Regions from separate parts of the Neobacillus phoenicis genome, predicted to be linked through region 2. Evidence: riboswitches for the same ligand, from Rfam matches in the RefSeq annotation. Region 2 holds a riboswitch; the other holds the start of a gene.
What was found. Region 2 has a riboswitch for cobalamin ahead of AA0X95_RS15005 (ribonucleoside-diphosphate reductase subunit alpha). Riboswitches for the same ligand answer to the same signal wherever they lie in the genome.

Region 1 (4,436 bases), 760 kb from region 2:
CTCTTCACTAGGTGTTTGAGTCTCAGGCTTCTCCGTTTCAGGCTTTTGTTCAACTAATGGAAGCTGATATAAGGAGCCTTTTCCTGTTGTATACAGCTGATACGAAGCTAACGCCTGGATTCCTTGTGAAGTGGTAAACGCATCACTTACGTCTCCTCCCTGCCAATCAAAGCCGCCATCGGCATTTTGGAAGGATAGAAAATATTCAACAAGACCTGTAAATGGAGCTGTTTTCGCATCCACCCCTAAAGTTGACAGGGCAATGATGGTCTGGGCTGCTGTTGAGCTATTATTTATTTTTGATGCTTGATATTGTGTTGATAAATACTGGATGGCAGCATCGACCTTGCCCTTCACTTCAGGCTGTTCTTTATATGGAGCAAGAGCTGTTAAAATCATCGCAGTTGTATCAATATCGCTGGTAGCACTTTCATCCCATGCCCAGCCGCCATCTTGATTTTGTCTATCTAACAAATGCTTGACTAACTTTTCTCTCGTCCATTGTGCTGATTCAGGAATGGAAAAGTCCGCGCTATCTAATGCAATAAGTGCATAGGACACCCCAATTAACCCTTGCTTTGTCACATTACCATTGTAAATTGCCTCCACCAAATTGAATCCTTCTACGTTGGTTGGATCTCCACCTGCTGCAAGAATTCCAAGAACATACCGCTCTGTATCGGTGATTCTATTGAACTTCCCTTGTTTTTCCTTGACTAGAGATTTTACTGATGCAATGTATGTAGCAGGAATTGTCTGTCCTGTTTGTTTTAAGGCAATTACTTCCCATTCGCCTAGATTATTCTGCAACACATATTTGCTGGCTGAATCAACGGAAGTTTGAATTGTTTTTTCAGAAACCGTTCCACCAGATGGATTTGGGTTTGCTTCTCCTCCAGTGTTAGCATCACCTGATCCATCTTCCCAAGATTCAAGTTTAAAACTAATTTGATTTCCTGATTGAAGCTGATAGCTGTCCGCTCCAACCTCAGCCATTTTATCGTTTACGTAAAATGCCCAATAATTTGTGCCTTCTGCTTGTATATCATTAATAGAGGTAATCATTTTTCCGTAGTGGCTTTCACTGTATCCAACCTTATCAGGGCCAAGAATTACTTGTAATAGTTGAAATGCAGTTGGACTTCCAATCACTTCAATTCCTGATTGATCAGTAACGTTACTTTTATCACTATTAACCACTTTGAGCGAAACCGTATTCTGTGGGGTTTTTGTCCAATCTGTCAAACGGAACGTTAATTGGTCACCATTTTGGACGACATAGGTGTCAGAACCAACCTGTGCAGCAACACCATTGATAAAAAATGCCCAATAATTTGTCCCTTCTGCTTTTACCCCATTAATTCCTGTGAGCATTTTCCCATAGGAGGTATCAGAAAATTCAACATTGCTTTCACCAACAGCTGCTATTAACGCTGCTGTTGCGGTTTCAGTATCACTGATTTGAACAGAGGATTTTGCTAAGATTGGGTCAGCTCCATCCAAACCCAAAATTGTAATGGACACTTGTTTCCCTTGGTCAGCTGCTAGAACAGGAGCTTGTAGTCCGCTCGTGAATAGAGTAAAAATTAGCAGCATGACCATCCACACATTACTTTTCTTCATCATTTTGAAACTCTTCCTTTCCTAGTTAAATAGACATAAAAAAATCCCCCTAAAAGGAGGAGGAGTGTTATGTACGTTAAGGAGGAAACGAGAAACCGCTTCTATTCTTAACACTCTCCTATCCGCGTAGGCTGTTGTGTTCAAAAACAGGCAGGTTTCCTGGCTCATGATCATCGCTCCCTAAGTCTTCCCATCTATCGACAGTGACAAATTTAGGTTGCTCCCATTTACAGTGGCGGGACCGCGTTGGCTTTAAACCAACTTCCCTATTAAGCTTAAAGTCTATCAAAGACCTTAGCACCTGTTTTACCGAGCTATTTTTTTATGTTAACCCTATTATAGTAAAAAACAGTCAGGTTTGTATATATTTAATATCTATAATGGTGCTTTTTTTGATTCGCTGATAAATTCTTAAATCCGCTGATAACAGTTGAAAATTCGCTGATAAATTTCTAGATTCGCTGATAAACCCAGAAAATTCGCTGATAAAAAATTTAAACTTTAAATTTATTGTGTAATTTTACACTACAATTTGTAATTTTAGCAGGAATTAATTAAAAATTGGAATTCAATTGTAAAAATATTAGTCGTTTTCCATAAAAAATAGGAGAAGGCACACATAGCCTTCTCCTATTTTTTATCTTCAAGTAGAATTTTCTTCAGCTCTGACCAACAATGAATTCTTGGCAGTTGAATGTGTAGGTTGTAAGAGCTGTTTTTCATTAATACTTTTGATCCTGACTCCATAAGAGTCCCCAATACTGCGGGTTTGTCGTCAAAATAATAATCTAACCCTAAATCTTGAATGATGTTAATCTTTTCTGAATCCTTCATCCCGCAATAAAAAGAATGTTCATCGACGGGAAAACCAGCTTTTACTAGCCAGTTTCTCGTACGTTCACAATGCTCCACTGGTCTTGAGGTAATATAATAAATCTCATGTCCTTCAAGTTTAAGCTCGTTCAGAACCTCAACGGCATGTGGAAACGGTGAACAGTCTGTGTAATAAATCTCCTCCAAGGAATCATGCCACATCCTGCTCCCTTCTTGATCACTTAACCCGAAAGGCTCATGGATTTCAAGAGTTGTTAAGCTATGGTAAGCTTCAATAGGAACAGCCTTCTGTAATTTTTTATTATACAAATGAAAGGCATGCTCTCTTAGATTTATTAATGTATCATCGATATCAAACCCAAACTTCATCAGATGTCTGCTTTCTTATTGCTCAATATTTCTACATAAATTAGCCATTTCGATGGCAGAGACAGCAGCATCCCAGCCCTTATTGCCTGCTTTTGTTCCCGCACGCTCAATAGCTTGTTCAATGGAGTCTGTTGTTAACACCCCAAAAATAACTGGAATGCCAGTAGTTAATGCAGTCGCTGAAACACCTTTAGCTGCTTCATTACAAACATAATCAAAGTGAGGCGTTGAGCCACGGATAACGGTACCAAGCGTGATTACTGCATCATATTTTTTACTATTCGCCATTTTTTGAGCAATTAACGGGATTTCAAATGCACCTGGCACCCAAGCGATATCAACGTTTGCTTCTTCAACACCATGTCTTTTTAGCGCATCTTGTGCTCCGCCTAATAATTTGCTGGTAATAAATTCATTAAATCGTCCAACCACGATTCCAACTTTTAATCCTGATCCTACTAAATTTCCTTCAAATGTGTGTCCCATGTGTATGCCTCCAAATAATTATATTTTTGTCTTTATATTAAGGCTTTGTTAAAGTGGTCTGTTGATTTCCGTTCCAGGCACACTTCGCTTTCCGCGGGGCGTTCCGGGAGCCTCCTCGTCGTTCCTCCTGCGGGGTCTCCCGAGACCGCTACTCCCGCAGGAGTCTTTGCGCCTTCCACTCCAATCAACAGAGTATAGAAATTAACAATGTTCTTTAACACAGTCTATATTAATAATGAAACATGTGCCCTAATTTATCATGCTTTGTTCGTAAATAATTGGCGTTTTCTTTTCTCATTTCCATCTGCAGTGGCACTCGCTCAATTACTTCGAGGTCGTAGCCCTTCAAACCTTTAATTTTACGGGGATTGTTCGTTAACAGCATCATTTTCTTAATGCCTAAGTCCTTCAAGATTTGAGCCCCGATGCCGTATTCCCTTAAATCAGCTCCAAAGCCAAGCTTTTCATTCGCTTCAACGGTATCATAGCCTTCTTCTTGCAGCTTATACGCTCTCATTTTATTTAACAGGCCGATTCCGCGTCCTTCCTGGCGCATGTACAAAAGCACGCCATTTCCCGCTTGATTGATTTGACTTAAGGCTGCATGAAGCTGTGGCCCGCAATCACAGCGGTAGGAACCAAAAACATCTCCTGTTAAACATTCTGAATGAACTCTGACAAGAACAGGTGTATCAGGGTCGATTTCCCCCTTCACTAATGCAACATGTTCTTTATCATCAACAAGATTGGAATACCCTACAGCTTTAAAGGTGCCAAATTCTGTAGGCAAATTGATTTCCACCTCACGTTTGACTAAGTTATCCTTTTTGTTTCGATATTCAATCAAGTCTTTAATAGTAATCATTTTTAAGTTTAGCTCATCTGCTATTTTTCTAAGCTGAGGAACACGTGCCATAGTCCCATCTTCATTCATGATTTCACAAATGACCCCCGCAGGCTTAGAGCCGCACAATCTAGCTAAATCTACAGCTGCCTCAGTGTGTCCTGTCCGTCGCAAGACTCCACCTTTTTTTGCGATTAACGGGAAGATATGACCAGGTCTTTTAAAATCACTTGCTTTTGCTTCAGGATCAAGCATGCTTAAGACAGTGGCTGACCTTTCA
Region 2 (4,436 bases):
GTTGGTGTTTGCAGGCTGTCCAATGAGGCTAGTTGTGTATTAATACGCAGAAAAACATCTTTCTCTGTTAAACTAAGTTGGTCCCATTGCTTAATATCATCTTGCATATTAATTTCTTGCGCTTTCCAAAAATTAGATAATAATGTTTGATACAAATCGTACATTTGTGGGTACGCAATATCATTCCAGTTAAGCAATCCTGAAGACTGCCCATTAATTATTGCTGTCGTTTTATTCGGAAACTTCGGATTTAGTAGTTTAATTTTTAATAAAGGTGAATGAATTTCCATGAAGTTCTCCTCCCATTAACTATGGCACGCCTCGCATTCTTCTATTTCAGCTTGTGTCGTGCTTCTTACATAATAAGTTGTCTTCAGCCCCTGCTTCCAAGATTCCAAATGAAGATTTAATAAATCTTTCGCTTTTATGTCATGTCGAACATATAGGTTAAAACTAATTGCCTGATCAATATGACGTCCTCGAGCAGCGTTCTGTTTTATACTCCAAACTTGATCAATATCATGCCTTGCACGACGATAATAATTGTAGGTGTGATGGTTTAGGTCAGGTGCTGTCACTTTAAATTTAAAATTCTTCTTCTCTTCAGCGTATTCCACCGAATAGATAGGATCAATTCCATCTGTTGAACCACCAATTTTTGCTGTTGAAGAGTTTGGTGCAATAGCCATAAGCCACCCATTTCGAAGACCATGAATAGCTACCTTCCTCTTTAAATCATTCCACCTATCTGTCTGGTAATTTCTACGTGTAAAATAGTCACCTGTTTGCCACTCAGAACCGCTAAACTGACTATACAACCCTTTCTCTTTTGCTAATTCCATTGAAGACCGAATGGTGTAAAAAGCAATGTCTTCATATAATACATCTGCAAAATGAACGGCCGCATCGGATTCCCATTGAATTCCCTTTAGTGCAAGAAGATGGTGCCAACCAAACGTTCCAAGGCCAACGGCTCTAAACTTTTTATTCGTAATCTGTGCCTGTCCCACTGAGATTGTATTTAAGTCAATGACATTATCCAACATTCTAACTTGTATACTTATTAATCTTTCTAGGATGTTCGCCGGTATAGCTCTTGCTAGATTAATAGAAGACAAATTACACACAACAAAATCACCTGGTTTACGTATCATTACGATGTTTCCCTCTTCGTCCTGATATTCGTTAAAAATCGTTGTAGGTGACATATTTTGCGTAATTTCGGTACATAAGTTACTGCAATAGATAGAAGTACGCCCCTTACCTAAAAGATGTTTATTCGGATTTCTCCTGTTCACTTCGTCACGGTAAAACATGTACGGAGTTCCTGTTTCTAGTTGTGAAACCATAATTCGTGCCATAATATCCATAGCTCGATATGTTTTACGGGGAAGAAGTGGGTTACTTACCGCCTCCTCATATTTCTCGGAAAAATATTTATGATCACTTTCATCATAAAAATCTTCCAATCCAAGAAGATTTCCATTTTCATCTTTCCAGCCCATGATCTGTTTTACCTGATGCGGACAAAACGTATGCCATTCTCCAATACTTTTACCAATATCATTTTTTTCTTCAAGTTTTTGCATAAATAAGTCCGGAATAGTAACCCCGGTAAAAATATCATGAGCTTTCCGTCGCTCATCTCCATTATTTGTTTTTAAGTCAAGGAATCCATTCATAATATCTTTATGAAAAATATCCAAATATACAGCAATGGCTCCCTGCCGCTGACCTAACTGATCAACACTAACAGCTGTATCGTTTACTAACTTGATCCATGGGACAACACCGGAAGAGTTTCCTCTAAATTTCTTAATATCGGAACCTAAAGCACGAACTTTACCATAATAGATTCCAATTCCCCCACCATCTTTACTCAACCTGGCAATATCCCAATTATTTAAATAAATGCTATCAAGTGAATCATCAACCGTATCAATAAAACATGAGGAGAGCTGACCAAAGCTTTTTCCTGTATTCGCTAAGGTAGGAGTTGCAACTGTCATATATAAGTTGCTTAAAGCCCAATATGCCTCTTTTACTAGACTTAAGCGAATGGAGTTCTTTTCGTACTGCATAAGCGTCATAGCAATAATCATGAAACGCTCTTGAGGAAGTTCATAGACGTTCCGTTCATAATCACGTGCAAGGTAACGATCTGCAAATAGGAATAATCCTATGTAATTAAACAAGTGGTCCTTATCTTGACTGATCTCTTTTGCTAAACTATGTATTTCATCTTTACTATATAGGGTTAGTAAGTCACTAGAATAAATTCCTATATCCGTTAGTTTCTTAATGAGTTCATAAAATTCTCCATATTTTTTCGTGGATTCATATCCCCGATTTTTTGCTGCTTCATAATATAATTCATCCAAATACAAGCTAGCTGCCATGAATGTCCAATCGGGTTGATCTAATGCTATTTGGTTAACTGCATAAAATAGCGCTTGCTTTTTAACGTCTAAGTCTGTTCCTCCCAACTGTTTTATATGCTTTTTAAAATCAGAGGCATCAATGTTAAATTTCTGTTCAGCTTGATTAATAGTTTCCAAAACAGAAGCAAGCTCTTCTTGTACCATAATGGTCATAGTTTTTCCTCCAAAATAAAAAAATCCGCTCAAGGTGAATTGAGCGGATGAAACGATAACAATACGGAAGACGAAAAAATTTCAGGTGTCTCCTGTCGCCACCGTTTCATCTTCTCAATCCCCGAAGAAGTTGAAACATCTTAAGAAAGACAGGTCTCCTGACTTATGCTTCTCCCTACTATGAGCCCTTCCCGTATAAGCGCCTAATCAATTAAACTCTCTTATACAGTGGTTTTCCCATTTCGTCAGCATTTACAGTTGCGGGGGCAGTTCTGGTATTTCACCAGATTCCCTATTAAGCCTAACGGCATCTCTTCTCAAGGCAAACACAATATATGGTTTTTAATAACAAAAACATAACAACATCTTGTATAAAGCGGTTAAAATAAATACTAGTATATATTCCATAAAATATCAAGCATCTTTTTCTATATCATTCACTCCGTTGATATAGGTTCAGTTCTAGTTCTCTTCTAATCTCTTGAGGTATTGTTTCAGATTGTTGTGTTTTGAGATTAAAGTTTACATAAGTGGCTGTTCCTTTTACACAAATTCTTCCTTCCTGATGGATTTCCTCATAAAGCTGTAAACTGGAATTTCCTATCCTTTTAACCCATGTAAAAACTTCTACATCCTTTCCAAAATATATTTGTTTTAAATAATCCACGTTCATATTGAGAATAATCATTTTCCAATTTTCAAAGGAAGAGTCAGGGGTAAATAATTTGAAAATTTCGTTTCTAGCTGCTTCAAACCAAATTGGTATGGTTGTATTATTGATATGACCCACCCCGTCCGTCTCAGAAACACGAGGTTCAATGACTTTTTTATACATAAAGGCTTCCCCCTTCTCCATAAGTTAGTTATCTTTTGTTATAACTCCTTCATAAGCCTTGACGTAAATTTGCTCAATTGCTTCAATAGTAAACTCTTTTGGGCTCCTATTTAATAGCCTTTTCTGTTTAAACCCATTCTCAGCCAACCGTTTAACATCCTTCCGTTGGATGTTATACGCACTTAGTGTTGTAGGCAGACCGACATCTTGCACTAAGTCTAGTAAGCAATGAACCACTTCCTGCGCGATTTCCTTTTCACTTTTCCCCTTGCTCGTTATCGAAAATAGGTCAGCGACAATCATGATTTTTTCCAAACAAGCCGGCCAAATATAATCATAGACGTAAGGTAATAAAACAGCATTTGATTCCCCATGAGGTATTTTATATAAGCCACCAAGGGGGTAAGCTAGACCATGAACCCCAGCCACACCTGCATTAAAAAAACTTAATCCCGCCAATAAACTGGCTAATGACATTTGTTCTCTTGCTAACCTATCTTGACCGTTCTCTACTGCCGTACGAATACTATCAATTATCTTTCTCATTGCTTCTAGTGCTAAAATATCGGTTAGTGGAGTGGCGTTTTTTGAAGTATAAGCCTCTAAGGCGTGTGTGAAGGCATCAATGCCGCTTGCAGCTGTTACTCTTGGTGGTAATGTGTAAGTTAACGATGCATCGACAATTGCATAATCAGCCAACAAATATTCGTGAGTGATAACATCTTTGGTTTCCTCTAAAGAAAAAACAGCGATATCTGTAACCTCTGCACCCGTTCCAGATGTCGTCGGAATTAAAACCTTTTGTAGCCCCTTTTTTGAAAGCTTTTTCGTTCCGCTTAAATTTAAATAGTCCTCTACACAGCCTTCGTTTTCTACAAGGACGGCAGCAGCCTTTGCTAAATCCAGCGCACTCCCTCCGCCTACACCAATAACTAAACAAGGATTGTATTTTCTAATTTCACTTACCACTTGATTCCCCACCACTATTGGAGGCTCCGGCACAACAT

Region 1: it holds a riboswitch for cobalamin, as region 2 does, so the genes downstream of both, AA0X95_RS18845 (DUF4430 domain-containing protein) here and AA0X95_RS15005 (ribonucleoside-diphosphate reductase subunit alpha) in region 2, are expected to answer to the same signal.

Annotation. Positions count from the first base shown of each region.
Region 1 covers NZ_CP154847.1:3,638,248-3,642,683, forward strand. The annotation lists gene AA0X95_RS18845 (DUF4430 domain-containing protein) at 1-1,626, opposite strand, end outside; cobalamin riboswitch at 1,755-1,943, opposite strand; gene AA0X95_RS18850 (5' nucleotidase, NT5C type) at 2,254-2,826, opposite strand; gene ribE (6,7-dimethyl-8-ribityllumazine synthase) at 2,842-3,312, opposite strand; gene AA0X95_RS18860 (bifunctional 3,4-dihydroxy-2-butanone-4-phosphate synthase/GTP cyclohydrolase II) at 3,542-4,436, opposite strand, start outside.
Region 2 covers NZ_CP154847.1:2,880,609-2,885,044, reverse strand. The annotation lists gene AA0X95_RS15010 (ribonucleotide-diphosphate reductase subunit beta) at 1-290, opposite strand, end outside; gene AA0X95_RS15005 (ribonucleoside-diphosphate reductase subunit alpha) at 306-2,594, opposite strand; cobalamin riboswitch at 2,725-2,924, opposite strand; gene AA0X95_RS15000 (acyl-CoA thioesterase) at 3,028-3,429, opposite strand; gene AA0X95_RS14995 (iron-containing alcohol dehydrogenase) at 3,454-4,436, opposite strand, start outside.